Regions from separate parts of the Streptomyces sp. NPDC001549 genome, predicted to be linked through region 3. Evidence: riboswitches for the same ligand, from Rfam matches in the RefSeq annotation. Region 3 holds a riboswitch; each other region holds the start of a gene.
The links. Region 3 has a riboswitch for thiamine pyrophosphate ahead of ACFY04_RS27710 (thiamine ABC transporter substrate binding subunit). Riboswitches for the same ligand answer to the same signal wherever they lie in the genome.

Region 1 (10,014 bases), on a different contig from region 3:
ACCGCGTCCGGAGCATCCGGACGCGGGATGAGCTGCCCGGCGGCGGAAGGCAATAGGGTGGGCCAGGACCGCTCACCCTTTACCGCGCCGAGGAGCCATCAGCCGTGTCGGACACTTCCCGCCCCCGTGCCTCCCTCCGCACCGCCGTGGTGTGGGAGGTCCTCAAGGAGGCGCTCGACCGCCGGGTGAAGGCGACCGGGCGGGATGTGCTGGACGTGCTCGACACCGGTGGCGGCACCGGCAAGTTCGCCGTGCCGGTGGCCCGCCTGGGCCACCGGGTCACCGTGGTCGACCCCAGCCCGAACGCGCTGTTCGGGCTGGAGCGCCGGGTGGCCGAGGCCGGTGTCGCCGATCTCGTCCGCGGCGTCCAGGGCGACGCCCAGGGCCTGTTGGACGTCGTCGAGCAGGACGCCTACGACGTGGTGCTCTGCCACGGCGTGCTGGAGTACGTGGACGACCCCGCGGAGGGCGTGGCCAACACGGTGGCCGCGCTGCGGGCCGGCGGCACGCTCAGCCTGCTGGCCGCCGGTCTCGGCGGGGCCGTGCTGGCCCGCGCCCTGGCCGGGCACTTCACGGAGGCCCGTACCGCCCTCACCGACCCGGCCGGCCGCTGGGGCTCCGGCGACCCGGTACCGCGCCGCTTCACCGCCGAGCAGCTCTCCGAGCTGGTCGGCGGCGCCGGCCTCGCGGTCGGCGCGGTGCACGGCGTGCGGATCTTCGCCGACCTCGTGCCCGGGGTCCTGGTGGACACCGAGCCCGGCGCCGTGGAGGCGCTGCTGCGCCTGGAGGAGGCCGCGGCCGAGCTGCCCGCCTTCCACGCGGTCGCCACCCAGCTGCACGTCCTGGGTGAGAAGCAAGCCTGAACTGCTCCCTTCCGCGCGGAGTCGGCCACACACCCTCCGATCCGCCGGTCGGCCCCGTATGATCAGGTGCAAGACCGGCATGGTGGACGGACCATTGGGGAATAAGGGCCTCAGTGACCGCCCCCGCGGCGGTACGGTTTTCACGCAGCGCTTTCACCGGCTGCGTCATTTCTGGGCCGTGTCCATTTGGAACGCGGCGTAGAGGGCGGGTGTCACGGGGGCGATTCCCCGCCTATCCTGAAGGGGACCCCTGGTCGCTACCCCCCGCGACCGACGGATGAGGAGGACTCCCGTGCCGCTCTCGGAGCACGAGCAGCGAATGCTCGAGCAGATGGAGCGAGCGCTGTACGCCGAAGATCCCAAGTTCGCGACAGCGCTTGAGGGAAGCGGACTGCGTACGTACACCCGGCGACGGGTCTACCAGGCAGTCGCAGGCATTGTGGTGGGTATCGCGCTCCTCATGACCGGTGTGATCATTCCGAACGTGCTCTGGATCAGCGTGGTGGGTTTCCTCGTCATGCTGGGATGTACGGTCCTGGTGGTCACCGGTTGGCGCAAGGCACCCAAGCCTGGCGAGCAGCCCGTCTCCGGAAGTACTGGCGGTCCGGCCCGTGGCCGGAACCGGCAGCGTCGGTCGATGATGACCCGCATCGAGGAACGGTGGCAGCGCCGCCGTGACGAGCAGGGGCACTAGCCCCGGACAACGTGGGTGAGGGGATGGCCGCCGTGCGGCCGTCCCCTCACTTTTCTGCGTTCCCGTACGGCATGATGATCCGATGAGTGTGCTCCCCCTGGTCTTCACCAGCGGCTGGGCCAGTGGGATCAACGCTTACGCCGTGGTCCTCCTGCTCGGCATCTTCGGCCGCATCGGCCTCACCGACGACGTCCCCGCCTCCCTGCAACGCACGGACGTGCTGATCGTCGCGGCGGTGCTGTTCCTGTGCGAGGCGATCGCCGACAAGGTCCCGTACATGGACTCGATATGGGACACCGTCCACACGGTGATCCGGCCGGTGTCCGGAGCGGTGATCGGTGCGCTGCTGGCCGGGCAGACCGGTTCGCTCCCCGAGATCACCGCCGCCGCGGTCGGCGGCTCCACAGCGCTGGCCAGCCATTTCGTCAAGGCCGGCACCCGGATGGCGATCAACACCTCGCCCGAGCCCTTCACCAATGTGGGGATGAGCATCGCCGAGGACCTCGGCGTGGCCGGGCTCGTCACCTTCGCGATGTTCAATCCCGAGGCCGCCGCGATCATCGCGGCCGTGCTGCTGGCCATCGGGCTGGCCATACTGTTCTTCCTCTGGAGCCGGATCCGCCGCTTCCTGCGCCGCCGTGCCCAGCGCCGCGAGGAGAAGAAGCTGGCGGCCGGGGCCCGCGAGACCACCGGGGCCCCACCCCGCTGACCGCAGGGTCACCACGGGGGCCGGCACGGCGGTCGATAGGCTCGGCCGCATGGCACGAATTGCGGTGATCGGCGCCGGCATGGGCGCGATGGCTACGGCGGCCCGGCTGGCCGTGGCGGGGCACCAGGTGACGGTGTACGAACGCGGGACGACCTACGGCGGAGCCGTGGGCCGGTACGAGCGCGAGGGCTTCGCCTTCGACACCGGGCCCGGACTGCTGCACCTGCCGGCCGTCTACCGCGATCTCTTCGTGAAGACGGGCAAGCGGCCGCTGGAGACCTGCGTCGACATGGTCCAGGTGGACCCGGCCGTCCGGCACGTCCTCCCCCACCACGGCGTCGACGTCACCCTCCCCGGTGCCTCCCGCGGCGGTGTCGCCGCCGCCCTGGAATCCGCCTTCGGCCCGGGCGCGGGCGAGCGCTGGAACGCCGTCCTGGGCCGCGCCCGCGACGCCTGGGACGCCACCCGGCGCCCGCTGCTGGAGGAGCCGCTGCGGCCCGGCGCCCGGCAGAGCCTGGGCGGCGACCCGTACCCGGCCCTGCGCCGGAGCGGCCTGCTGCGGCGCCGTACGCCGACCCTCGCCGAGGTGGCCGACCGGGAGCTGGGCGGCGCCCTCGCCGAGCTGCTGACCGGCCTGGTGCGCGGGTACGGGATCGACCCCGCCACCGCACCGGCCTCGGCGGCCGTGCTCCCGTACATGGAGCAGACCTTCGGCAGCTGGTACGTACGTGGCGGGATGCGGGCCCTGGCCACCGCCGTGTACGAGCGCTGTCTGGAGCGCAAGGTCGCCTTCGTCTTCGGGGCGGAGGTCCGGGAGGTCCTGGTCACGGACGGCCGGGCGGCCGGTCTGCGGCTGGCCGACGGCACCGAGGCGGCCGCCGACACCGTCGTGTGCGGGATCGACCCCCGGCAGCTGCCGGCCGGTTCCCTGCCGTGGCCGCCGGACGCGGTCCCCGCCCGCGGGGACGGCGTACCGGGGCGGATCACGCTCCTGCTCGCGCTGCGCGGCCCCCGTCCCGCCACCGCCGTGCACCGCACCCTGGTCCACGCCTCCGGGGCGCAGGTCACCGTCATGCGCCCGGACGATCCGGCCACCCGGCCCGACGAGGAGCACGAGGCGGTCACCGTGAGCGCCGTGCCCGGGCCCGGGACCTCGGAGCCCGCCGAGCTGCTGAACCTCGCCGAGAAGGCCGTACAGGGGCTGCGGGAGCGGCTGTTGTGGCACGAGGTGCGCACCCCGGCCGACATCGAGGCGGCGACCGGTGCGCTGGGCGGCGCGGTGCCCCCGCCCGCCCTCGCGGGGGCCGGGGGCCGGCTGCTCCATCCGGCCAACACCACGGCCGTGCCCGGGCTGTACCTGGCGGGCGGCTGGGCCCATCCCGGCGGCGGGCTGGCGCACGCCGGGATGACCGGGGCCCTGGTGACCGGACTGATCGTGGAGGGCGCGGAGTTCCGCGGCTCGCAGTGAGCCGTCAGTAGCGGTACTGCTCGTACCCGCCCTGCTGGGGGTACGGGTACTGCTGCGGCGGCTCGCCCTGGTCCTCCATCGGGTAGGACTGGCCGGCCCCGTCTGTGGACCGCTGCTGCGGGACCCAGACCCCGCCGGGCGGGGTGTCCGTGGAGTACTGCTGCTGCCCGTAGTCGGCGTACGGGGTGTAGTCGTACGGCTGGGGCGGGGCCATGCCGCCGCCGGTGCCGATGTACGGGTCCGAGTAGGCGGCGTAGACCTGCTGCTGGTCGCCCGTGGGATAGCCGCCCGAGTAGTCGTAGCCGCCCTGGTTCTGCTGGTCGTAGTACGCCGCGTACTGGTGGGCGTCCTGCTCGGCCGTGGTGAACGGCGAGGCGAAGGCCGCCGTCCGGTCGGCCTCGGGCGCGAGACTCTGTATCCCGTAGGACCCGGATTCCTCGGGGACCGGCTCCGGGCTGTAGACCGCGGGGGGTGCGTCCCGGAACGGCCGCTCCTCCGCGGCCCCGTCGCCGGCACTGTCCCCGTCGACGTCCCCGTACTGCAGCGCGGTGACCTGGAGGGCCGGCTCCTGCTTGGTGCCCGCGGCCCGGCGGCGGCGCGTCTGCCGTACGGGCTCCCCGCCGCGGCGCAGCGCCCAGCCGGCGACGAAGCCCTTGCGGAAGGACAGTGTCACCAGGGTCTGGCCCACGGCGAACGCCAGCGCGCCGGCGCCGATGACCGGCACCGACGGCAGTATCACCCCGGCGACCACGCCGAGGAAGCCGGCGAAGGCGAGCAGGCGCCAGCGGAGCCGGGCCTTGTACTGCATCAGGACCTCGGCAAGCAGCCACAGCGCGACGAAACCGAACGCGATGTAGAGGACCGTCATTCCCATGCATGGCCCCTCTCGGTACGGCCGCCGGCGCGGGAACGGGGGGCGGCCGCTCAGGCCCGCTGGTGCAGGCCCAGGTTCTCGTAGATTTCGAGAGTCGCCGTGGAATTGTTCAGCGTGATGAAGTGCAGCCCCGGGACACCCTCGGACAGCAGTCGCGCGCAGAACTCCGTGGCGAACTCGATGCCAATGGAGCGTACAGCGGCCGGGTCGTCCTTGACGGCGAGCATGCGCTCTTTCACGTCCGCGGGGAAGACCGCATTGCTGAGCTGGGGCAGTCGGTCGAGCTGCTTGATACCCACAACAGGCATGACCTCGGGGATGATCGGGGTCTCGCAGCCCGCCTTCTCGACGCTGTCGCGCAGCCGCAGATAATTCTCCGGATCGAAGAACATCTGGGTGATCGCGTAGTCGGCACCGGCGTGGCATTTGTCCACGAAGTGCCGGATGTCCGTGTCCCAGTCCGCCGAACGCGGGTGCATCTCGGGGAAGGCAGCGACGCCGACGCAGAAGTCGCCGGACTCCTTGACCAGCCGGACCAGGTCGGCGGCGTAGTGCACGCCCTCGGGGTGCGCCACCCACTCGCCCATCGGGTCACCCGGCGGGTCTCCGCGCACGACGAGCATGTTCCGGATCCCGGCGTCCGCGAACTGTCCGATGACATTGCGCAGCTCGGCGACCGAGTGGTCCACGGCGGTGAGATGCGCGACGGGCGTGAGGGTGGTGTCCGCGGCGATTTCCTGGGTGGCCTTGACGGTGCCGCCGCGGGTGGAGCCGCCGGCTCCGTAGGTCACGGAGACGAAACTGGGGGATACCGCCTCGACCCGGCGCAGGGCGTTCCAGAGGTTGCGTTCGCCCTTCTCCGTCTTCGGGGCCCAGAACTCGAAGGAGTACGAGCGCCCGGACGCGAGGAGGTCGCGGACCGTGTGTGCACGATCCGACCAGGTGGAAGCGGTACCAGAGGCCATGTGGGCAGGTTAGACGCGGCCTGGCGGACACCGAAGCCTTGTCCACGTTTTGGACACGTTTTTGGACACTTGGAGGGATGGCTCTGGCCGGAAGGCGTCCATACGGGGTAACGCGACCGCCCGGTGTCCGGGCGGACCGGACTCAGCCGAGGCGGGCCCGGACCCGCTTGGCGAGCTCCGCGGCGGCCGCGCCGGGGTCGGTGGCCTCGGTGAGGGCGCGGACGACCACGATGCGGGTGGCACCGGCGTCCAGCACCTCGTCCAGGTTCGAGCCGTCGATGCCGCCGATGGCGAACCAGGGGCGGTCCTGCTCCAGGGAGGCCGCGTACCGGACCAGGTCCAGGCCGGGGGCGTGGCGGCCGGGCTTGGTGGGGGTGGGCCAGCAGGGGCCGGTGCAGAAGTAGTCCACGCCGGCTTCGGCGACGGCCGCGTCGACCTCGTCCTCGGCGTGGCAGGACCGGCCGATCAGCACCTGCTCGCCGAGGATGGCGCGGGCCGCGGGGACGGGGATGTCGCCCTGGCCGAGGTGCAGGACGTCGGAGCCGATGGCGTGGGCGACGTCGGCGCGGTCGTTCACGGCGAGGAGCTTGCCGTGGCGGCGGGCGGCCTCGGCGAAGACGTGGAGGTGTTCGAGCTCCTCCCCCGCCTCCATGCCCTTGTCGCGGAGCTGGACGATGTCCACACCCGAGGAGAGCACGGCGTCGAGGAATGCGGGGAGGTCACCCTGGCGCTTGCGGGCGTCCGTGCAGAGGTAGAGCCGGGCGTCGGACAGCTGCATGGGTGTACCCCCCGTGATGGAGGCGGTGTACGGACCGGGCCGCGGCCGTGGGCCCGTACACCGCTGTGGAGCGAAGGCGATCAGGTCAGAGGGCGAGCGCCTGAGCGCGGCGCTTCACCTCCGTGCCGCGATTCTCGCTCAGCGCCTGCACGGGGGTGCCGGGCAGGGTCGGATCCTCGGTGAAGAGCCATTCCAGGATCTCCTCCTCGGTGAAACGGTCGTCGCGCAGCACGGTCAGCAGACCGACGAGGCCCTTGACGACCTTGTCGCCGTCGATGAAGGGGGCCGGAACCTGCAGGGAGCGGTTCTCGCCCCGGCGGACGGCGATGAGCTGCCCTTCCTTGACCATCTGGCGGACCCGGGTCACCTCGATGTTCAGCATCTCCGCGATGTCGGGGAGGTACAGCCACGAGGGGACAAGGGCATCGATCTTTGCGTCAATCTCGGTCACAGGCACAAGCCTGCCATCTCGGACTGGCCGCCGGTACCTGGGCGACCCCGTCCGGGTCGCGGCCCGTACCGTGGCTCCGCCCCGGACCCGGTCCTCGAACACCGGCGGGGCTGGATTCCCAGCCCGTCCGGGGGGCACCTCCCAGCGGTGGCCGGGGGAGCTTGAGGACCGGATCCGGGCGGAGCCCGGCGGCCGTCAGGCCGAGGCCGACTTGAGGGGGACCGCGGGGTCGGAGACCTTGGCGGGGTCCACCTGCACCGCCGTCTCGATGAGCTTGCGGCCCTGCGCCAGGTCACGGGGGCGGCCCACGGCCAGGACGGCGACCAGCGCGCCCTCGCGCAGCCAGCACACCGACCAGGCGGGACCGGCCGGGTCCCCGCGCAGGAGCAGGGTGTCGGCCCCGCCGTGGTGTCCGGCGTACTGCACGAAGCGCCCGAACTGCTCCGACCAGAAATACGGCACCGGGTCGTAGACCTGGGCCGGCTCCCCGGCCAGGATGTTCGCCGCGACCGTCCGCGGCCCCTGGAGCGCGTTGTCCCAGTGGTGCACGAGCAGCCGCGTCCCGTACCGCCCGGACGGGAAGGAGGTGCAGTCGCCGACCGCGTACACCCCGGGCAGCGAGGTCCGCAGGTACGCGTCCGCGGTGACCGAGCCGTCGGGGCCGCGCTCCACGCCGGTCCCGTCCAGCCATCCGGTGGCGGGGCGCGCGCCGATGCCCACCACCACCGCGCCGGCGGGCAGCGTCCGCCCGTCCGCCAGCAGGACCCGCCCCTCCTCGATCCCGGCGACCTTCGCCCCGGTGATCAGCTCCGCGCCCGCCTCCTGGTACCAGCGCGCCATCGGCTCGGTGACCTCGGCGGGCAGCGCCCCCGCCAGCACCCGGTCCGCCGCCTCGACCACGGTGACCTCGCAGCCCGCCTCCCGGGCCGCGGTGGCGAACTCGGCGCCGATCCAGCCCGCCCCGACGACCACGGCCCGGGGCGACGCGGCCAGCACCGGGCGCAGCCGGGCCGCGTCGTCCAGGGTGCGCAGCAGGTGGACGCCCGGGACGCCCTCGGTCCCGGGGAGGGTCAGCGGCTGCGCGCCGGTCGCCAGTACGAGGATCCCGTACGGGACCGGTCCCGCCTCGGTGTCCAGCTCGTGGACGGCGGCGCGCAGTCCGGTGACCTCGACGCCGAGCCTGAGGTCGATGTCGAGGCCTTCGAAGTCCACGTCGAAGGCGGAGTCCTCGGCCTTGCCGAGGAGGACCGCCTTGGACAGCGGGGGGCGGTCGTAGGGCTGGTGGGGTTCGGCTCCCAGCAGGGTCACGGGGCCGGTGTAGCCCTGTTCGCGCAAGGCGACCGCGGTCTGGACCCCGGCCATTCCGGCGCCGACGACCACGATGCCGCGCTGATTCTGTTCCGTCTGCTCGCTCACGCCGCCACCCTAATCATCTGACGCTCCGTCAGGAATAGGTGCCGCCTTACCCGCCATCCACCGCCGGGTTAGTCTGGCCACCGTACCTATCGCGGGAGTCCGGCGCACCGGGCTGAGAGGGAGGCTGGCCGGCCTCCGACCGTACGAACCTGATCCGGGTCATGCCGGCGAAGGGAGGGGCTGGACGCCCATGCACTCATCCCGAACATCTCGGAAGGGATCCGACGTCCTCGTCATCGGGGGCGGAATCATCGGCCTGGTCACCGCCTGGCGGGCCGCCACGCGCGGACTGAGCACCGTACTCGCCGACCCCGCACCCGGGGGCGGCGCCGCCCAGGTCGCGGCCGGCATGCTCGCCCCCGTCACCGAACTGCACTACGGCGAGGAAGCCCTGCTGGGCCTCGGCCTCGCCTCCGCCGCACGCTATCCGCACTTCGCCGCCGAGCTCGCCGAAGCCAGCGGCGGCATGGACATCGGCTACCGCGCCTGCGGCACCCTCGCCGTCGCCCTCGACTCCGACGACCGCCTCCACCTGCGCGAACTGCACGCCCTGCAGCGTCGCTGCGGCCTGGAGTCCGAGTGGCTCACCGGCCGCGAGTGCCGCCGCCTGGAGCCCATGCTCGCCCCGGGCGTACGCGGCGGCCTGCGCGTCGACGGCGACCACCAGGTCGATCCCCGCCGGCTCGCGGCCGCCCTGCTGGCCGCCTGCGAACGCGCCGGCGTGACCCTCCACCGGGCCGGCGCGGAACGGCTGCTCACCACCGCCGACCGGGCGACCGGCGCCCTCCTCGACGACGGCACGGAGCTGCTCGCCGACCAGGTGGTCCTCGCCGCGGGCTCGTTCACCGGCCGGCTGGCGGGCGTACCGCCGGAGGTCGTGGCCCCCGTACGGCCGGTCAAGGGACAGGTCCTGCGGCTCACGGTACCGGCGGCGTACGCGCCGTTCCTGTCGCGGACCGTACGGGCCGTCGTACGCGGCAGCCACGTCTACCTGGTGCCGCGCGAGAACGGCGAACTCGTCGTCGGCGCCACCAGCGAGGAACTCGGCTGGGACACCACCGTCACCGCGGGCGGGGTCTACGAACTCCTGCGCGACGCCCACGAACTGATCCCCGGCATCACCGAACTCCCGCTCACCGAGACCCGGGCGGGACTGCGCCCCGGATCCCCCGACAACGCCCCGCTGCTCGGCCCGACCGACCTGCCGGGCCTGCACCTGGCCACCGGGCACTACCGCAACGGGGTGCTGCTGACCCCGCTCACCGGCGAGGTCCTCGCCGAGCTGCTGGCCACCGGCGAACTGCCGGAGATCGCGCGCCCCTTCACCCCCCGCCGGTTCTCCGCCGCACGTCAGGAGTCGTACGCATGACCATCTCCGTCAACGGCGAGCCGCGCGAGGTCGCGGCCGGCGCCACCCTCGACACGGTGGTCGCCACCCTGACCACCGCCCCCTCCGGCGTCGCCGCCGCACTCAACGAGACCGTGGTCCCGCGCGGGCAGTGGCCGGCCACCGTCGTGGGCGACGGCGACCGGGTCGAGATCCTGACCGCGGTACAGGGGGGCTGAGCGGCATGGCGGACGACCTCTTCACCCTCGGCGGGCGGACCTTCACCTCCCGCCTGATCATGGGCACGGGCGGGGCCCCGAGCCTGGACGTCCTGGAACGCGCCCTCGTCGCGTCCGGCACCGAACTCACCACGGTCGCGATGCGGCGGCTGGACCCCACGGTCCAGGGCTCCGTCCTGTCCGTGCTGACCAAGCTCGGCATCTCGGTCCTCCCCAACACGGCGGGCTGC
Region 2 (10,014 bases), on a different contig from region 3:
GAAGCGGAGCGGGCCGCGAACGACGGCGCCTATCTGCAGTTCCTGCGCGAGCGGAACATGTCGGTCGGGCTGTACGCGCTCGACGCCGGACAGATCGATCCGCAGCTGCCGCACCGGCAGGACGAGGTGTACTTCGTCGTCAGCGGCCGGGCCTCGATCACGGTCGGGGAGGAGACGACGAACGTGGCGCGCGGCAGCGTCGTCTACGTCCCGGCGGGTGTCGCGCACAAGTTCCACCACATCACCGAGGACCTGAAGGTGATGGTGGTGTTCTCCCCGCCGGAGGGCTGAGCGGCCCGCCCGGATGAGGGTCCGGGCCCTGATCCCCCTAAGGGGCGGATCAGGGGACTCCGAGGGCTCGCGGGCCCCGATGCGGGGTCCTGGACTCCTAGCATCGAGAGCAGGAAGTAGCGGACGAAGTCACGGAAGAAGAAGAGGTCGAGGACATGGACGGCATCCGAGAGATATTCGCAGGCATGCCCTGGTGGGTTAAGTGGGTCGCGGTTCCGCTGCTGGCCCTCTTCGTCTTCGGCGGTGTGATCACCAGCATCCTGGGCGCGCTGATCGGGTTCGTCTTCAAGCTGCTCCTCTTCGTCGGCCTCGTCGGCGGCCTGATCTTCGTCGTGAAGAAGTTCAGCGGCAGCGGCTCGAAGTCCTCCTCCGGCGAGTGGTAGCCAGGAGCGGTCCGGGCGGATCCGGGATTGAGCCAGGCGAGGGAACATGACGCGCTGAACGGCTCACATCCCCGGAATCGGTGGATAGAGTGGCAATCTATGCCGTTCCCTGGGCGCCGAAAGCTGGTACCGCCGCTCCGACCTGCCGCCCTGACCTGCGGCGACGCAAACGAGCCGCCGAGTACGACCCCCAGGAGCGACGGCACGCGCGGGGGCGGCCCCCGCAGGGCGGGCCTTCCCAAAGGCCCGCCGCCACGCCTGGGGGTGAGCTTTGTCTCCGGTTCACAATGCCGGTGTGCCGACTCTGATCGGTTCGGTGCAGCGCGCGCTGAGGCTGCTCGAGGCGGCCGGGTCCCATGGCGAGGGAGCCCCGGCGAAACAGCTGGCGCGCGAGGCCGGGCTCCCGCTTCCCACCGCGTACCACCTGCTGCGCACACTGACGTACGAGGGCTATCTGCGCAGAGTGCACGGAGTGTTCGTACTGGGCGAGGCCGCGGAGCGGCTCGCCCGTGGGGGACTCCAGCAGAAACGTCGCAGCATGATCCTCGACTCGCTCGCGTACTTCCGCGACACGGTCGGGGCCCCCGTCTACTTCGCGGTCTACCGCGAGGGTGAGATCGAGGTCGTGGGTGTCTCGGACACTCCGGCCAGCCCGGCCTGCGAGGAGTGGGCTGACTTCCGTGAGACCGGCCATGCGCACGCCATCGGGCAGTGCCTGCTCGGGCAACTCGACGAGAAGACGCGCAGGGAGTACTACGACCGTCATCCGGTCGAGGCCATCACCCCCTATACCGTCCGCGATCTCCGGTCCCTGGAAAACCGGATCGGGGCGCTCGGGCGAATGCAGCCGGTGATCGAACGCCAGGAATATGCCCTTGGCACGATCTGCGCAGCCATCCCCATTACGGCCGGCGATACGGTCGCGACGATGGCCATTTCTCTACCTCTCCACCAAGAAGAACGATTGCTCTATGTAGTCAATCGGCTACGGAGTGAAGTAGGCGCGCTGTTGAGCACCCTCTCGTTCTCTATCAGTATCTGAAAACTCACTCCTTGTGATCTGCTACCGCTTCCACCACTCTTGTCAAGTGGGTCCTGGGGGATCATTCCTGGCCACTTCAACTACAGCGGGGTAGTCAATGCGCGAGTCGGTACAGGCAGAGGTCATGATGAGCTTCCTCGTTTCCGAGGAGCTCTCGTTCCGGATTCCGGTGGAACTCCGGTACGACGCACGCGACCCCTACGCAGTCCGCCTGACCTTCCACCTTCCCGGAGACGCGCCCGTGACCTGGGCGTTCGGCCGGGAGCTCCTCCTCGACGGCATCAACAAGCCATGCGGTGACGGCGATGTGCACATCGCGCCCACCCACCCGGAGGACCTCTCCGACGTCCACATCCGCCTTCAGGTCGGCGGTGACCGGGCCCTGTTCCGCGCCAGCGCGGCGCCGCTCGTCGCGTTCCTCGACCGCACCGACCGGATCGTTCCGCTCGGACAGGAGCGCAATCTGGGCGACTTCGAGGAGAACCTGGACGAAGCTCTCGGCAAGATCCTCGCCGAATCGCAGCAGAACGAACAGAACGCCGGCTGACCGAGGCCGACCGGCTGACCGGGTCCGACCGGCTGACCGGGTCCGACCGACCGGCCGACCGACCGATGGTCCGGCCGATCGACCGGCCGGACCATCGGCTGCTCAGCGCTTGCGCCGCCGGCCCCGGCCGCGGACCGGCCCCGTGGCCGGAGCACCGGCCGGGGATCCCGGTCGGTCGGCGGAAACCACCAGCGCGGCCAGCGCCGTTGTCACGGGGACCGAGGCCACCAGACCGATCGAGCCCACGAGGGTCCGTACGATCTCCTCCGCCACCAGCTCGCTGTTGGCCACCGAACCCATGCTGCTGTTCGCGATCGAGAACAGCAGGAGCAGTGGCAGTGCGGCACCCGCGTAGGCCAGCACCAGCGTGTTGACCACCGACGCGATGTGGTCGCGGCCGATCCTGATGGCCGCCCGGTAGAGCGCGCGCGGCCCCATCGAGGGGTCCGCGTGGTGCAGTTCCCACACCGCCGACGTCTGGGTGACCGTCACGTCGTCGAGCACGCCCAGCGATCCGATGATCACGCCTGCGAGCAGCAAACCGCTCATGTCGATGTCCGGGTACAGTCCGTGGATCAGACCGGTGTTGTCGTCGGTGTTGCCGCTGAGGAACGCCCAGTCGATGAACCCGGAGCCGAGCAGCCCGATCAGCAACAGGGAAACGAGCGTGCCCAGGACGGCCACCGAGGTACGGGCGGTCAGCCCGTGGCACATGTAGAGCGCGATCAGCATGATGGCGCTCGCCCCGACCACCGCGACGACCAGCGGGTTCGAACCCTGCAGGATGGCCGGGAGGATGAAGAGGGTCAGCACGCCGAAGCTGACCACCAGAGCGACCAGCGCGAACAGCCCGCGCATCCGCCCGACGAGGACGACCGCGGCCGCGAAGATGCCGGCCAGCAGCGCCATCGGGAGCTTGCGGTTCACGTCGATCACCGAGTACTGGAGGTCACGGGGGGCGTCCGGCGCGTACGCCACCACCACCTCCTGGCCGTCCTCCAACTGCCGTGGCGCGCCAGGCTGGACGACCTCCACGAAGGTGCGGCCCTTGTCCGGGCCGCTGGTGACCTCGACGGTGGCCTTCTTGCACTCGCCGGTCTGCTCGGCCTGCGCCTGGCGGCCCTCGGGAGTGGAGGGAGCCGCGGTCGTCGGTACCTGGGCGGCGTTCACGGATTTGCAGTCGACCTGTTCGAGCGAGGTGACCACGCCCTGCTGGGTCTGCCGGTCGAATCCCACCCCCGTGCGCTCGTGGCCCGGGGCGCCGCCCGGCCAGAGCACCACCATGCCCGCGAAGACGGCCACGGCGAAGGGGATCAGTACGGCGGCGATGACCTTGCGCAGGTGCTTCGAGACGGGGGCCGCCGGGCCGTGGCCATGACTGTGGCCGTGGCCGTGGCCATGGGACTGACCCGGGAGGTGGCCGTCCGAGCCACCGCCGGAACGGCCGTCGGACGGCCTGTCGGGGAGGCCGTCCGCGTGCCCGTCGGACGGTCCGGGGCTCCCATGCGCGTGGCCGTTGTGGCCATGGGGCTCTGTGTGCTCGATGGGGGGCTGCGGCGAGGGCGTCACCAGCAGATCATCGCAAGAGATGAGGGGGCCCACTGTTCAGCACGCCATGGATGACGCTAGCGTGGGGGCACCTTTGCACAACGCGGGAGCTCGGAGCACCGGGCTGAGAGGACGCTGATCACCGTACGAGCATCACAGATGCGTACGGGAAGAGGCTGCGTCGACCGCCGAACCTGTTACCGGGTAATGCCGGCGTAGGGAGATCAGGTCTCATGACCATTCAGGACGCACGCACGCCTGCCGTCAGCCAGGACGCCGACGGCCAGACCGAGCGCCAGCCCGGCTGGCACAAGGGATACCTGGCGGGCTCCCGCCCCGACCTCCGGGTGCCGGTCCGCCAGGTCCACCTCACCAACGGCAAGGACGTGACGCTCTACGACACGTCCGGTCCGTACACCGACCCGCAGATCGAGACCGACGTCCGCCGCGGCCTCGCGCCGCTGCGCGAGAACTGGATCATCAGCCGCGGGGACACCGAGGAGTACGCGGGCCGCCCCGTGCGCCCCGAGGACGACGGCATCAAGCACACCTCGCCGCGCGGCGGCCTCAAGAACCTCGACGCGGTCTTCCCGGGCCGGCCCCGCCAGCCCCGCCGCGGCCGGGGCGGCGCCGCCGTCACGCAGCTCGCGTACGCCCGCCGTGGCGAGATCACCCCGGAGATGGAGTACGTCGCGATCCGCGAGAACGTCTCCCCCGAGGTCGTCCGCGAGGAGATCGCCGCAGGTCGCGCCGTGCTTCCGGCGAACGTGAACCACCCCGAGATCGAGCCGATGATCATCGGTAAGCGGTTCCTGGTGAAGGTCAACGCCAACATCGGCAACTCCGCGGTCACCTCCTCCATCGAGGAGGAGGTCGACAAGATGACCTGGGCGACCAAGTGGGGCGCCGACACGGTCATGGACCTCTCGACCGGCCGCAACATCCACACCACCCGCGAGTGGGTGCTGCGCAACTCCCCCGTCCCGATCGGCACCGTCCCGCTCTACCAGGCGCTGGAGAAGGTCGACGGCCGCGCCGAGGACCTGACCTGGGAGATCTACAAGGACACGGTCATCGAGCAGGCCGAGCAGGGCGTCGACTACATGACGGTCCACGCCGGCGTGCTGCTGCCCTACGTGCCGCTGACCGCCCGCCGCAAGACCGGCATCGTCTCGCGCGGTGGCTCGATCATGGCCGCGTGGTGCCTGGCGCACCACAAGGAGAACTTCCTCTACACGAACTTCGAGGAGCTCTGCGAGATCCTCGCGACGTACGACGTCACGTACTCCCTCGGTGACGGCCTGCGCCCCGGCTCGATCGCGGACGCCAACGACGCGGCCCAGTTCGCCGAGCTGAAGACGCTGGGCGAGCTGAACACGATCGCCAAGCGGCACAACGTCCAGACGATGATCGAGGGCCCGGGCCACGTCCCGATGCACAAGATCAAGGAGAACATCGACCTCCAGCAGGAGATCTGCGAGGAGGCGCCGTTCTATACGCTCGGCCCGCTGACCACGGACGTCGCGCCCGCGTACGACCACATCACCTCGGGTATCGGCGCCGCGATGATCGCCTGGTGGGGCACCGCGATGCTCTGCTACGTCACGCCCAAGGAGCACCTGGGCCTGCCCAACCGCGACGACGTCAAGACCGGCGTCATCACGTACAAGATCGCGGCGCACGCCGCGGACCTGGCCAAGGGGCACCCGGGCGCGCAGGAGTGGGACGACGCCCTGTCCGACGCGCGGTTCGAGTTCCGCTGGGAGGACCAGTTCAACCTGGCCCTCGACCCGGACACGGCCCGCGAGTTCCACGACGAGACCCTCCCGGCGGAGCCGGCCAAGACCGCGCACTTCTGCTCCATGTGCGGTCCGAAGTTCTGCTCGATGAAGATCTCGCAGGACATCCGCCGTGAGCACGGTGGCGACCTGAAGGCGGAGGAGATCCAGGCCGGCATGGCGGAGAAGTCCGCCGAGTTCGCGGCCTCGGGCAGCCGCGTCTACCTGCCGCTGGCCGACTGAGCGCAGCAAGCACAAGAAGCACAAGAACGGCACGGGACGGACCCGCGACCCATGGGGGGAGCCGCGGGCCCGTCCCGTCGTCCGAGCCCGGGCCTGGCCCGGTCACAGCACTAGCTCGGGCCCAGGCAGAGCTTCGCCAACCGCGGCAGCCGCCGGTGCATCTCGCCGTCGTCGTCGAAGTCGAAGTCCTCGCCCATGTCGACCGCTGCGGTGTCCGGCTCACGCTCGGGCCGGTGCTCGGCCCAGGCCGCGTAGAAGGCGTCCGCATCACCGGTGACGCGTTCGAAGGCGCCGGCGGCGGCGTAGTTCACCTCCTCGTGGAACAGGGTCTCGTCGCGGTCGGCCCGTGCCGCCCCGACGACGGCCGGGTGCCCCGCAAGGCTGTCCGGATCGGCGGCCGCGCGCTCGTACCACTCGCGGCCGAGTGCGATCACGCCTGCCCGGAAGTCCATGAAACTGTCGTCGGAGCAACCGCCGCCGACGAGGTACGCCGCAGCCCACACGTCCCAGCGGTACAAGGCGTCGTGCACCTCGTCGAAGCGTTCCGCGTACTCGAGGATCTCCTGAGCCGGGCAGTCGGCGAGATGGCTCACCAAGGCCTCGTCGAAGGGCACTCCGGCCGTGGCGGCCGAGGATCGTGCGGACTCGATGATGTGCCAGAAACGGTCGATGTCCATGGCGGTGGACTGTGCCATCCCGGTATGACAACCCTGCGCGCGCCGGACACCCCGCGCCGGGCGTCACTCCGGTTCGTGTTCCGGTCCGCCGAAGTCCGGACTCGTGAAGTCCGGAGGTGTGTAGCCGGGCCGGGGGCTCTCCGACGGGGATCCCGGGCTGGTGAAGTCGGGACGGCTGTACCCCAGGTTGGGGATGCGGCCGGCCGCCGGTGTGCGGGGGGTGGGAAAGCCGGGGCCTGCGCTCGGGTCGGCCAGCGCGTCCCGCAGGAAGGGCATGATGCCGCGCTCCAGCAGGGCGTGCCGCCAGGCCTCGCGGGCCCGTGCGACCTCGTCGGGTATCGCCTCCGTCTCGTCCGCCGCCACCTCGGTCGCGCTGTTGCGGACGGCCGTCACCAGCAGTCCGATCACGGCGACGAGCAGGGCGGCCGCGGTGAGCCCGCCGAAGAGCCAACCCGCCGTCAGCATGGTTTCGGCGAAGGCCGGTTCAGGCTCGATCATCTTCAGGATGTAGCCCACGAGCAGGAAGATCAGCATGGCGGTGCCCGCCAGGACCGGCGCGAGGACCGCGACCACGGCGCTGATGCCCGCGCCGCCACCGCCGCCCTGTGCGCCGTACTCGTCGCCCGTCGTGCCGGGCCCGTTCAGTACCTCGTCGCGTCGTTCCTCGCGGACCTTCACGTAGTGGCCGTACTCGGCGGCGGCCGCGGCCGCCAGCAGGGCGCTGGCCCCCTGGGCCATGGTGCGCAGCTGTTCGGCATTCAGCCGTTCGCCTAGGGTGGCGAGTTCGGGCCGCTCGTGCGCGGCGCGCAGCGCCTCGTCGACGAGCCGATCGAACTCCGGCCGGTCTTCGGTCAGCAGGTGCGGAGCGCTGGTCATGTGCATCCCCCGATGCTCCGTAGAAGCCGGTATGCCCGCGTAGACCCGGGCGCCGGCACAAACGGAGGAGAGCCTGCTACGGATAGAGCGATGGTAGAGCGCCCACGCCACGCCGTGACAGGGGCTTTCCGGAAATACCCCTCTCCGTAAGCTCTCAGTCGCTCAGCGGGAGTTGTACGACAAGCAGTTTGCCCGCCATCGTCACCCCGCCGTCCATCGCGATGGCGAGACCCTCCGCGTACACGTGCGGGCCGTCCACGGCCTCGGGGCCGCGCGACTCGTCGCCGTCCTCGGTGCCCACTTCGCCGAGCAGGTACGGGATGGGGCTGTGCCCGTGGACGACGCGGCTGCCGCCGTAGGTGTCGAGGAGTTCGCGTACGGCCGCCGGGCCGGTCCCCTCGTCGCGGAAGGCGAACCGCTTGGTGAACTTGCGGAAGAGGTCCCAGGTGATGTCGGCGTCGCCCCGGTTGAGGAGCTCGTGGATGGTGTCGTTGACGTCCTCGACGGAGTCGCCGTAGTCGAGGTAGGCCGTGGTGTCGGAGTGCAGCAGCAGGTGGCCCTCCTCCAGGACGGCCGCGTCCAGGCGGGACATCCACTGCAGGTGGACGTCCTGCAGGCGCTCCATGTCGGTGCGCTGGCCGCCGTTGAGGAGCCAGGCGGCCTGGAAGGTGGCCGTGCCGGCGCCGGAGACGACCGGGGTGTCGCCGAACCGCTTGGCACCGATGAGCAGGAGTTCGTGATTGCCCATCAGGGCCTTGCAGTAGCCGCCGGCGGCGGCGGCCTCGGCGGACAGCCGCATGACGAGGTCGATGACGCCGATTCCGTCGGGGCCGCGGTCGGTGAAGTCGCCGAGGAACCAGAGCCGGGCATTGCCGGCGGACCAGCGGCGCTCGGCGTCGATCAGACCCTGGGCGTGGAGTTCGGTGACGAGCTCGTCGAGGTAGCCGTGGACGTCGCCGACGACGTAGAGCGGGCCGGGGCCCGCGGCGTGGTCCTGGGGCACGTACTGGACCTGGACGGTGTCGCCGGGGCCGCCGAGTGCGCCGCGGCCGATGACGGGCAGGTCCCGGTAGGTCGGGGTGTAGCCCTCCAGGTCGTCCTCGTCAGGGCCCTGGGCCGTCGCGTGGGCCGGTTCGGCGTCGGGGCGTGCGTGGAGGCGCGTGTCGGGGTACGGGGGCTGCTGTGCGGGCGCCTGCGGTGCGGCCGGCTGGTGCGCGGGCGCCTGCGGTGCGGCCGGCTGCTGTGCGGGCGCCTGCGGTGCGGCCGGCTGCTGTGCGGGCGCCTGCGGCGGGTAGCCCGGCTGCGGGGGCACGTTCGGCGCGCCGTCCTCGTAGTACGCGGGGTACTCGCCGTACACCGGAGGCTCGCCGGGCAGCCCGGTGGACGTGGATACGGCGTACAGGGCGGGTTCGGTGACGGGAACCCGGAAGTCCCGCAGCGTGTCCGTCCGCATCGCGGGTCCCTGACCGGCCCCCTGAGTCATCGACCCCTCCACCACCGTCGCGCTGCCGTACACCTGCGGACCCTCCTGACCTCCAGGGAGGAGGGTCCGTGATGTCGTGCGCCCATCATAGGAATGCGGCTCGCGCTCTGTGACGCACCAGGGGTGGTGAATCCTTTGCGGAGCCGATCGTTCCTACCGCTTTCTCCCGATATCGGCGTTGCTGAAATCCTCGGCCGGTCCTTGGTCGGGGCTCGGTCGGTCGTCGGATGGTCCTCGGACGGTCCTCGGTCGGTCCTTCGGCAGGCCGACCGGACGGTCTGTCGGTCAGTCCTGGGCCGGCGAACGGGGCGGGCTGACGGTCGTGCGGGGCTGCCTGCGCTGTGACGAGGTACGGATGATGAGTTCGGTCGGGACGACCTGCTCGACAGGGCGTCCGGTGTTCACTCCCTCGATCGCGTCGATGAGGAGCTGTACGACGGCGGTGCCGATGCGGCGGGGTTTGAGGGACAGGGTGGTGATGGGCGGCTCGGTGTTGGCGTAGACGGTGGACTCGCTGCAGCACACGAGCAGCAGGTCCTCGGGGACGCGCAGGCCGTAGCGGCGGGCGGCGGCGAGCAGATCGGTGCCGTTGGGGTCGAAGAGCCCGTAGACCGCGTCGGGCCGGTCGGGGCGGGCGAGGAGCCGGTCGGCGGCGACGGCGCCCGCGCACGGGTCGTGGGCGGGGTAGGACTCGTAGACGGGGTCCTGGCCGACGCGCTCGCACCAGCTGAGGTAGGCGGTCGTGGAGAGCCGGGTGTAGGTGTCGGTGGTGGTCCCCGTCAGCAGTCCGATCCGGCGGGCGCCGGCGGCGGCGAGGTGGTCGAGCAGGCCGAGTACGGCGGCCTCGTGGTCGTTGTCGACCCAGGCGGTGACGGGGAGGGAGCCTGCGGGGCGGCCGTCGGAGACCACGGGCAGACCTTGGCGGACCAGTTCGGTGACGACGGGATCGTGGTCGGAGGGGTCGATGACGACGGTGCCGTCGAGGGCGACGTTGGACCACACGTCGTGGCGGGAGGTGGCGGGGAGGATGACCAGGGCGTAGCCGCGGGCGAGCGCGGCGGAGGTGGCGGCCCTGGCCATCTCGGCGAAGTAGGCGAATTCGGTGAAGGTGAAAGGTTCATCCCCGTACGTCGTCACGGTCAGGCC
Region 3 (10,014 bases):
GAGCACGACGCCGGCCGGGCGGATCAGCAGCCGCTGCTCCCCCTCGGGCGATCCGGGCGGTACCGGGACCTTGCCCCACGCGGTGGCGGCCCGCGTGCCGGAGACCACGGCGGGGACCACGTTCTCGAAGCCGAGGAACCGCGCGACGAACTCCGACGCGGGCCGCTGCCACACCTCCAGCGGGGTCCCGGCCTGCGCGATCCGGCCGTCCCGCATCACCACCACCCGGTCGGCCAGGGCGAACGCCTCGCCCTGGTCGTGCGTGACGGCCAGCACGGTCGTGCCCAGCCGGGCGAACAGCCCGCGCAGCTCCACCACGAGCCGCTCCCGCAGCCCCCGGTCCAGCTGCCCCAGCGGTTCGTCGAGCATCAGCAGCCGCGGCGACGGTGCCAGCGCCCGGGCCAGCGCCACCCGCTGCTGCTCGCCGCCCGACAGGGAGGCCACCGCCCGGCCCTGGGCCCCGGGCAGCCCGACCAGTTCCAGCAGTTGCGCGACCCGGTCCGCGGACGAGGCCCGTCCGGCTCCCCGCACCCGCAGCCCGAAGGAGACGTTCGCGCCGACGTCGCGGTGCGGGAAGAGCTGGTGGTCCTGGAACATCAGGCCCACGCCCCGCCGGTGCACGGGTACACCGGCCTGGTCGGCCCCGCCCAGCAACACCCGGCCGGCGGACACCTGCTGGAGTCCGGCGACGACCCGCAGCAGCGTGGACTTGCCGCTTCCGCTCGGCCCCAGCACGCACACGACCTCGTGCTCGGCGACCGCGAGGTCCACGCCGTCCAGGGCGTACTGGGCCGCGCGTTCACCGAAGCGGACCGACACCCCCTCCAGCTGAAGCAGTGTCATCAGAACTCTCCGGAGGTCTTGTCGGGCCGCAGTCGCTCCAGCAGCAGCAGGGACACCGCGCACACCAGCATCAGAATCGTGCTCAGGGCCATCGCCTGCCCGTAGTTCAGCTCTCCGGCCCGCCCCAGCAGCCGCGCCACGGCCACCGGCAGCGTCGGCCGGTCCGCCCGCGCGATGAACACGGTCGCGCCGAACTCCCCCAGCGACACGGCGAAGGCGAACCCGGCCGCGATCAGCAGTGCCCGCCGCACCAGCGGAAGGTCCACCTCCCGCCAGGCCCGCAGCGGCGACGCGCCGAGGACCGCGGCGGCCTCCCGCAGCCGCCCGTCCACCGCGCGCAGCACCGGCAGCATGGTCCGTACGACGAAGGGGACACCCACCAGGGCCTGCGCCAGCGGCACCAGGATCCACGAGGTCCGCAGGTCCAGCGGCGGCTCGTCCAGGGTGATCAGGAAGCCGAAGCCCACGGTCACCGCGGACACCCCGAGCGGAAGCATCAGCAGCGCGTCGAAGCCGCGTACGAAGCGGCCCGCGCGCCGGGTCAGGGCCGCGGCCGCCAGTCCCCCGATGACCAGGGCGATCGCGGTGGCGGCGAACGCGTACTGCAGGGAGTTCCAGATCGCCTCCAGCGGGGCCACCAGGAAGGTCCCGCCACCGGCGCCCGCGTCCTGCAGGGCCCGGTAGTAGCCGAGGCCGTAGCCGCCGGGGGTGCCGAAGGACCGCTCGACCAGCACGCCCAGCGGCAGCACGATCAGCAGTGCGACGGTCAGCAGCACCCCGCCCAGCAGCGTGCGCTGCGCCCAGCCGCGCGGCCGGTGCGTGGTACGGCCCGGATCGACCAGCCGCAGCGCGGTCTCGCGCTTGCGGACGGTCCAGGCGTGCACGGCGAGGATCGCGCCGATCGCGGCGAACTGCACCATCGTCAGGACGGCCGCCGTCGGCAGGTCCAGGAGCTGCGCGGTCTGCCGGTAGACCTCCACCTCCAAGGTGGAGTACGAGGGTCCGCCGAGGATCAGTACGACGCCGAAGGAGCTGAAGGTGAACAGGAACACCATCAGCGAGGCGGCGGCCACCGCCGGGGCGAGCGCGGGCAGCGTCACCCGCCGCCAGGCCGTGAACCGCCCGGCGCCCAGCACCCGGGCGGCCTCTTCCTGGCGCGGATCCAGCTGGGCCCACAGCCCGCCGACCGTGCGGACGACAACGGCGTAGTTGAAGAAGACGTGCGCGAGCAGGATCGCCCAGACGGTGGTGTCGAGCCGGACGCCCACCCGTTCGTCCAGCAGGCCGCCCCGCCCCAGCAGCGCGAGGAAGGCGGTGCCGACCACCACGGTCGGCAGCACGAAGGGAACGGTCACCACGGCGCGCAGCAGCTGCTTGCCCGGGAACTCGAAGCGCGCGAAGACGTACGCGGCGGGGAGTGCGATCAGCAGGGTGAGCAGGGTGGAGGCGAACGCCTGCCAGGTGGTGAACCACAGCACGTCGGCGATATCGGGCCGGGACAGCACCTCCGCGAACCGGCCGAACTGCCACCCTTCGCCGGTCTTCAGGCCGCGCCCGACGATCGCGGCGACGGGGTAGGCGAAGAACAGCCCGAAGAAGGCGAGGGGGACGGCCATCAGGGCGAGCCGCACGGCGGTCGCCCGCGCCCCCTCGCGGGGGCCGGAGCCCGGCGCGGCGTCCCCCGGCGCCACGCCCGGCTCCTTGGTACCGCTTACTTCACGACGAGCGCGGTCCATGCCTTGACCCACTGCTCACGGTTCTTGGCGATGGTCTCGGGAGCCACGTTCTCCGGCTTCTCGACCACCACGCCGTGCTTGGTGAACAGCTCCGGCAGGGCGGCGTCCTTCGTCACGGGGTTCACGAACATCTGGAGCGGCATGTCCTCCTGGAACTTCTTGCTGACCAGGAAGTCCACCAGGGCCTTGCCGCCCTCCTCGTTCTTGGCGCCCTTGAGCAGACCCGCGAACTCGATCTGGCGGAAGCAGGTGCCGGTGGAGACGCCCGTGGGGGCCTCGGCCGGCTGCGGCTCGCCGTACAGGACCTCGACCGGCGGGCTGGAGGCGTAGGAGACGACCAGCGGGCGGTCGCCCTTGGCCTTCTTGCCGCCCGCGGAACCGGAGAAGCGCTCGTTGTAGGCCTGCTCCCAGCCGTCGACGACCTCGACGCCGTTGGCCTTCAGCTTGCTCCAGTAGTCCTTCCAGCCGTCCTCGCCGTACTTGCCGACGGAGGCGAGCAGGAAGCCGAGGCCGGGCGAGGAGGTCGCGGCGTTCTCGGTGACCAGGAGGTTCTTGTACTCCGGCTTGATCAGGTCGTCCAGCGTCTGCGGCGGGGCGATCTTCTTCTCGGCGAAGTACGCCTTGTCGTAGTTGACGCAGATGTCACCGGAGTCGATCGGGGTGACGCGGTGCTCCTTGTCGAGCACGTACTCGGGCTTCACCTCGGCCAGGCCCTTGGCCTCGTACGGGGTGAAGATGCCGTTGTCGAGGGCGCGCGAGAGGAGGGTGTTGTCCACGCCGAAGAAGACGTCACCGCGCGGGGAGCCCTTGGTGAGGATCTCCTGGTTCAGCGCGGCGCCCGCGTCCCCGGACTTCAGCACCTTGACCGTGTAGCCGCTCTGCTGCTCGAACTCCTTGAGGACCGTGTCGGTCACGTTGAAGGAGTCGTGGGAGACGAGCGTGACGGTCTTGGACTTCGGGGCGTCGCTCGCGCCCGCGGCCTTGTCCTTGGCGTCGCCGCCGCCGCAGGCGCTGAGCGTGGTCACGCCCAGCGCGGCCGCGAGTGCGACGCCCGCCAGCTTCTTGGTGGTGCTCATTGGTGAATTCCTCCTGGGATGTCCAGGAGAAGACGCGGCCCTGCCCGGCGCTGCGAGAGCGGACGCCGGGCAGGGCGCAACAGCAAGAGTGGTGACCGAACTTCCTACCCCGAATGACCGGGGCGAGGTTCAGAGGGTCTGCGGATGACGGATACCGCACTCTCAGCGCTGTGGCGCTCCCCTGTCGGAATATGAAATTTGGTTCGGCCACAGGGTACCCCGTGGCCGAATCGCATCGAACAGAAGCGGAATCTAGCGCTCCGAGGCGGCCAGCTGGCCGCACGCGCCGTCGATCTCCTGGCCACGGGTGTCCCGTACGGTCACCGGCACGCCGTGGCGGGCGATGGCCTCCACGAAGGCCTTCTCGTCCTCGGGCCGCGAGGCGGTCCACTTGGAGCCCGGCGTCGGGTTGAGCGGGATCAGGTTGACGTGCACACGCTTGCCCTTGAGCAGCTTGCCCAGGAGGTCACCGCGCCAGGCCTGGTCGTTGATGTCGCGGATCAGGGCGTACTCGATCGAGATCCGGCGGCCGGACTTCTCGGCGTACTCCCAGGCCGCGCCGAGCACCTCGCGGACGTTCCAGCGGGTGTTCACGGGGACGAGGGTGTCGCGCAGCTCGTCGTCGGGCGCGTGCAGCGAGACGGCCAGACGGCACTTGAAGCCCTCGTCGGCGAAGCGCAGCATTGCCGGGACCAGGCCGACGGTGGAGACGGTGATACCGCGCTGCGACAGGCCCAGGCCGTCGGGCTCCGGGTCGGTGAGCCGGCGGATGGCGCCGACCACGCGGTTGTAGTTGGCGAGCGGCTCGCCCATGCCCATGAAGACGATGTTCGACAGCCGCGCCGGGCCGCCGGGGACCTCGCCGTCGCGCAGCGCGCGCATGCCGTCGACGATCTGGTGCACGATCTCGGCGGTGGACAGGTTGCGGTCCAGGCCCGCCTGGCCGGTGGCACAGAACGGGCAGTTCATGCCGCAGCCGGCCTGCGAGGAGATGCACATGGTGACCCGGTCGGGGTAGCGCATCAGCACGGACTCGACGAGCGTGCCGTCGTGCAGCTTCCACAGGGTCTTGCGGGTGGTGTCGTCGTCGCACGAGATGTGCCGGATGACGCTCATCAGGTCCGGCAGCAGCTCCTGCTGGAGCTTCTCCCGCGAGCCGGCCGGGATGTCGGTCCACTCGGCCGGGTCGTGCGCGTACCGGGCGAAGTAGTGCTGGGAGAGCTGCTTGGCCCGGAACGGCTTCTCGCCGATCGCGGCGACCGCCTCGCGGCGCTCGGCCGGGGTCAGGTCGGCAAGGTGCCGGGGCGGCTTCTTGGTTCCGCGAGGGGCGACGAAGGTGAGCTCTCCCGGAACGGGGCGGGCCATGGCAGGTACTCCTTGTAAGACGAAAGGCGCGCCGCAGAAGCAGCGCGCCTTGCAAGAGTAACCGCCCGGCGTCCTGCGACGCCTTTTCGCAGGTCAGCCGGTGCCGACGAAGGCCGCCAGCAGCAGCCACACCACGGGGGCCGTCGGAAGCAGGGAGTCCAGCCGGTCCATGATGCCGCCGTGTCCCGGCAGCAGGGTGCCCATGTCCTTGATGCCCAGGTCCCGCTTGATCATCGACTCGCCCAGGTCACCCAGGGTGGCGCTGACCGCGACCGCGAGGCCCAGCAGCAGGCCCTGCCACCAGGAGCCGCCGTCGATCAGGAACTCCATGCACAGCGCGCCGGCCGCCATCGCGAAGGCCACCGCGCCGAACAGTCCCTCGCGGGTCTTGCCGGGGCTGATGCGCGGCGCCAGCTTGGTCTTGCCGAAGCGCCAGCCGACCGCGTAGGCCCCGGTGTCGCTGACCACGGTCAGGAGCAGGAAGGTGATCACGCGCTGGGGACCGTCGTCGGCGGTGAGCAGCATCGCGACGAAGGTGGCCAGGAAGGGCACGTAGAACGCCGCGAAGGCGCCCGCCGTGACGTCCTTGAGGTAGTCCTCGGGTGGTTCGGTCATCCGCCACACCAGGACCGCCAGCACGGTCAGGGCCATGGCGACCCAGGCGCCCTCGGCCCCCCGGACGTATCCGGCGATGACCATGGCGGCGCCGCCGACCGCGAGCGGGACCAGGGGGGCCTTGATGCCCTTCTGCTCCTGCAGCCGGGAGGTGAGCTCCCACAGGCCGACGACGACCGCGACGACGATGACGCCGACGAAGACGGCCTTGACGATCAGCAGCGAGGCGAAGATCACCGCGCCGAGACCCACGCCCACCCCTATGGCGGCACGCAGATCCCGGCCCGCGCGCTTCTTCGGCGGCGGCGAGGCGTCCTGCGGCTGCTGGGCATGCGGAGGCGGGGGGCTGGGCATGGGCTCCTGCGGCGGCGTATCGGCGCGGAAGAGGGGGCCGCTGTCGGCGGCGACCCCCCGATCGCGTGCTTCCCGGTCGTCGAAGTCACGGCCGGCGGCATCGGGCACGATGGGCATGGGCCGAGTGTGCGGGCCCACCTGCGCATCGTATGCGGGACCCGCCGGAACCGGCTCCGGCTGCCAGGAAGTGTCGTTCATCAGACTTCGAGGAGCTCGGCTTCCTTGTGCTTCAGGAGCTCGTCCACCTGCGCGACGTACTTCGCGGTGGTGTCGTCGAGCTCCTTCTCCGCGCGGCGCACCTCGTCCTCGCCGGCCTCCTTGTCCTTGACCAGCTTGTCAAGGGCGTCCTTGGCCTTGCGGCGGACGGCGCGGAGCGAGATCTTCGAGTCCTCGGCCTTGGTGCGCGCGACCTTGATGTACTCCTTGCGGCGGTCCTGCGTCAGCTCGGGGAAGGTCACCCGGATGATGCTGCCGTCGTTGCTCGGGTTGACACCGAGGTCGGAGTCGCGGATCGCCTGCTCGATGTTGCGCAGGGCGCTCTTGTCGAACGGGGTCACGATCGCCATGCGCGGCTCGGGCACCGAGAAGGAGGCGAGCTGGTTGATGGGCGTGATGGCGCCGTAGTACTCCGCCACGATCTTGTTGAACATCGCCGGGTGCGCACGGCCGGTGCGAATCGCGGCGAAGTCTTCCTTGGCGACGACGACGGCCTTTTCCATCTTCTCCTCGGCCTCGAGGAGGATCTCTTCGGTCACCACGTGCTCCTGCATGTCAGATATGGATGGTTCAGGCGGGCGGGCGGGGCCGGCGAGCCGGCCTGCGGCTCGCTCGGTCCGGCAGCGGACTGCTCAGGCCCGGGTTTCCTGGTCGCTCACGAGCGTGCCGATCTTCTCACCCTTGACGGCGCGGGCGATATTGCCCTCGGCGAGGAGCTCGAAAACAAGGATCGGCAGCTTATTGTCGCGGCAGAGCGTGATCGCGGTGGCGTCGGCGACCTTGAGGTCGCGGGAGAGGACCTCGCTGTACTCCAGCGCGTCGAACTTCACCGCGTCCGGGTTCTTCTTCGGGTCGGAGTCGTAGACCCCGTCGACACCGTTCTTGCCCATGAGCAGGGCCTCGGCGTCGATCTCCAGGGCGCGCTGGGCGGCCGTGGTGTCGGTGGAGAAGTAGGGCATGCCCATGCCGGCGCCGAAGATGACGACGCGGCCCTTCTCCAGGTGCCGCACGGCACGCAGCGGGATGTACGGCTCCGCGACCTGGCCCATGGTGATGGCCGTCTGCACGCGGGAGTCGATGCCCTCCTTCTCCAGGAAGTCCTGGAGCGCGAGGCAGTTCATGACGGTACCCAGCATGCCCATGTAGTCGGACCGGGCCCGGTCCATGCCGCGCTGCTGGAGTTCGGCGCCGCGGAAGAAGTTGCCGCCGCCGATCACGACGGCGATCTCCGCGCCGTCGCGGACCACCGCGGCGATCTCGCGCGCGATGGCGTGGACGACGTCGGGATCGACGCCCAGTCCTCCGCCACCGGAGAAGGCCTCGCCCGACAGCTTCAGCATGAAGCGGCGGCCCTTCTTGTCCTGGTCGCTCTTGTCGTCGGATGCGGTGTGGGGGTCCACGCCCTGATTCATGGAGATCTCCTCGTGCACATACGAAGAAGGCCATTGCCGGTGGGTCCTTGCGGTTCCCTCTACGGCAATGGCCTCCTCGTCAGATCTGCGGTCGTCTCGCGCAAGCGCGGACGACTGCCTCAGACCCTACCGGGGTCCGGTGTCCGTCGCGTACGGACGGACTCAGATGCCGACCTTGATGCGGGTGAAGCGCTTCAGGGTGACACCGGCCTCGTCCAGAACCTTCTGGACGGACTTCTTGTTGTCCAGGGCGTACGCCTGGCCGAGCAGCGTGGCGTCCTTGAAGAAGCCGTTGACGCGACCCTCGACGATCTTCGCGATGGCAGCCTCGGGCTTGCCCTCCGCGCGGGTGACCTCTTCGGCGATGCGACGCTCGGACTCGACCTTCTCGGCCGGGACGTCCTCGGCGGACAGCCACTGCGGGGCGAACGCGGCGATGTGCTGCGCGACGCCGCGGGCGACCTCGGCGTTCTCCTTGTCGAGCTCGACCAGGACGCCGATCTGGAACGGCAGGTCGGGCATCGTGCGGTGCATGTACGCAGCCACGTAGCCGCCGCTGAACTGCGCGAAGCGGTCCAGGACGATCTTCTCGCCGAGGTTGGCGTTGGCCTCGTCGACGAAAGCGGTGACGGTCTTGCCGGGCTCGATCTCGGACGCGAGCAGCGCCTCGATGTCGGCCGGGGAGGTGGCGGCCACGTGGGCAGCCAGCTGGTTGGCGACGGCCAGGAACTTCTCGCCCTTGGCGACGAAGTCGGTCTCGCACTTCAGCTCGACGATGACACCGGAGGTGTTGTCGTCGGCGATGAGGGAGACGACCGCACCGTTCTCGGCAGAACGGCCCTCGCGCTTGGCGACGCCCTTCTGACCCTTGATGCGGAGCGCTTCCTGGGCCTTCTCGACGTCACCGTCGGCGTCCACGAGCGCGTTCTTGCAGTCCAGCATGCCGGCGCCGGTGAGCTCGCGGAGCTTCTTGACGTCAGCGGCGGTGTAGTTCGCCATGAGTCTGTGATTCTCTCTCGAAGTCGTAGATCTACGGGTGAACGGCGGAGGTGCCGCGCTGTTGGCGCGGCTCCCCCGCCGTCATCGTCCGTACTGCGAGTGCCCGGCGGGTGAACGCCGGGCGCCCTCAGTGGGTCAGGCCTGCTCGGCGTCGGCGGCCGGGGCCTCGACGGCCTCGGCGGCCGGGGCCTCGACAGCCTCGACAGCCTCGGCGGCCGGGGCAGCGGCCTCGGCCGGGGCGGCCTCGGCGTCGTCGGCCTTCTTCTCGCCCTCAAGCAGGTCGCGCTCCCACTCGGCGAGCGGCTCGGCGGCGGCCTTCTCGCCCGGCTTCGAGTCGCCGGTCGCAGCGCCGGAGCGGGCGATGAGGCCCTCGGCGACGGCGTCGGCGATCACGCGGGTGAGCAGGGTGACGGAACGGATCGCGTCGTCGTTGCCCGGGATCTTGTAGTCGACCTCGTCGGGGTCGCAGTTGGTGTCGAGGATCGCGACGACCGGGATGTGGAGCTTGCGCGCCTCACCGACGGCGATGTGCTCCTTCTTGGTGTCGACGATCCAGACGGCGCTGGGAACCTTCGACATCTCGCGGATACCACCGAGGGTCTTCTCCAGCTTGGTCTTCTCGCGGGAGAGGACCAGGAGCTCCTTCTTGGTGAGACCCGAGGCGGCGACGTCCTCGAAGTCGATCGCCTCAAGCTCCTTCAGACGCTGAAGGCGCTTGTAGACGGTGGAGAAGTTGGTGAGCATGCCACCCAGCCAGCGCTGGTTGACGTACGGCATACCAACGCGCGTCGCCTGCTCGGCGATGGCCTCCTGGGCCTGCTTCTTGGTACCGACGAACATGATGGAGCCACCGTGCGCGACGGTCTCCTTCACGAACTCGTAGGCGCGGTCGATGTACGACAGCGACTGCAGCAGGTCGATGATGTAGATGCCGTTGCGCTCCGTGAAGATGAAGCGCTTCATCTTCGGGTTCCAACGGCGGGTCTGGTGACCGAAGTGGACGCCGCTTTCCAGCAGCTCCCGCATCGTGACGACGGCCATGGCCATCTCCTTGGTTTCTCGGTTTGGTTCCTGACGCCCCACCGCGCCCTGCCCCCATGAGGGACCGAGAGACGCTGTCACCTGGCTGTTTAAGCCTGGCGCCGGGGCGTGCGAAGTCGACCCGGTGACCCGGATCGCCACAAGAAGTGTACGGGACCCGGCGGTATGCCGGGTGACGCCGTTGTCCACAGCGCCGCGGCCGTCCACAGGCCGGAGCGGCGGCCCGGGGGTGCGCGGGACGCTGGGGTCCATGACGACCTTGCTGCTCAGCCTGCTCCTGGCCCTGGCCCAGTCGGTTCCTCCCGGGGTCCGCCCACTGCCCGCCCCACTGTCGGTGGCCCGCTGGTGGGACCCGCC

Region 1: linked by a shared signal. The riboswitch ahead of thiO (glycine oxidase ThiO) and the one ahead of ACFY04_RS27710 (thiamine ABC transporter substrate binding subunit) in region 3 are both predicted to bind thiamine pyrophosphate.
Region 2: linked by a shared signal. The riboswitch ahead of thiC (phosphomethylpyrimidine synthase ThiC) and the one ahead of ACFY04_RS27710 (thiamine ABC transporter substrate binding subunit) in region 3 are both predicted to bind thiamine pyrophosphate.

What each region holds. Positions count from the first base shown of each region.
Region 1 covers NZ_JBIAVJ010000001.1:292,397-302,410, forward strand. The annotation lists gene ACFY04_RS01385 (SAV_6107 family HEPN domain-containing protein) at 1-31, shown strand, start outside; gene ACFY04_RS01390 (methyltransferase) at 105-863, shown strand; gene ACFY04_RS01395 (DUF3040 domain-containing protein) at 1,156-1,557, shown strand; gene ACFY04_RS01400 (DUF4126 domain-containing protein) at 1,640-2,266, shown strand; gene ACFY04_RS01405 (phytoene desaturase family protein) at 2,316-3,734, shown strand; gene ACFY04_RS01410 (hypothetical protein) at 3,739-4,608, opposite strand; gene metF (methylenetetrahydrofolate reductase [NAD(P)H]) at 4,659-5,573, opposite strand; gene thiE (thiamine phosphate synthase) at 5,716-6,351, opposite strand; gene ACFY04_RS01425 (Rv2175c family DNA-binding protein) at 6,437-6,802, opposite strand; gene ACFY04_RS01430 (NAD(P)/FAD-dependent oxidoreductase) at 6,998-8,218, opposite strand; TPP riboswitch at 8,300-8,411, shown strand; gene thiO (glycine oxidase ThiO) at 8,409-9,587, shown strand; gene thiS (sulfur carrier protein ThiS) at 9,584-9,784, shown strand; gene ACFY04_RS01445 (thiazole synthase) at 9,790-10,014, shown strand, end outside.
Region 2 covers NZ_JBIAVJ010000021.1:52,123-62,136, forward strand. The annotation lists gene ACFY04_RS29290 (cupin domain-containing protein) at 1-291, shown strand, start outside; gene ACFY04_RS29295 (DUF5326 family protein) at 447-674, shown strand; gene ACFY04_RS29300 (IclR family transcriptional regulator) at 946-1,716, shown strand; gene ACFY04_RS29305 (SsgA family sporulation/cell division regulator) at 1,814-2,263, shown strand; gene ACFY04_RS29310 (YibE/F family protein) at 2,366-3,865, opposite strand; TPP riboswitch at 3,905-4,050, shown strand; gene thiC (phosphomethylpyrimidine synthase ThiC) at 4,045-5,832, shown strand; gene ACFY04_RS29320 (DUF4240 domain-containing protein) at 5,943-6,527, opposite strand; gene ACFY04_RS29325 (hypothetical protein) at 6,573-7,391, opposite strand; gene ACFY04_RS29330 (metallophosphoesterase) at 7,540-8,868, opposite strand; gene ACFY04_RS29335 (LacI family DNA-binding transcriptional regulator) at 9,154-10,014, opposite strand, start outside.
Region 3 covers NZ_JBIAVJ010000019.1:92,758-102,771, forward strand. The annotation lists gene ACFY04_RS27700 (ABC transporter ATP-binding protein) at 1-843, opposite strand, end outside; gene ACFY04_RS27705 (ABC transporter permease) at 843-2,459, opposite strand; gene ACFY04_RS27710 (thiamine ABC transporter substrate binding subunit) at 2,555-3,655, opposite strand; TPP riboswitch at 3,739-3,848, opposite strand; gene rlmN (23S rRNA (adenine(2503)-C(2))-methyltransferase RlmN) at 3,908-5,020, opposite strand; gene ACFY04_RS27720 (phosphatidate cytidylyltransferase) at 5,114-6,187, opposite strand; gene frr (ribosome recycling factor) at 6,187-6,744, opposite strand; gene pyrH (UMP kinase) at 6,838-7,617, opposite strand; gene tsf (translation elongation factor Ts) at 7,780-8,616, opposite strand; gene rpsB (30S ribosomal protein S2) at 8,752-9,657, opposite strand; gene ACFY04_RS27745 (M23 family metallopeptidase) at 9,908-10,014, shown strand, end outside.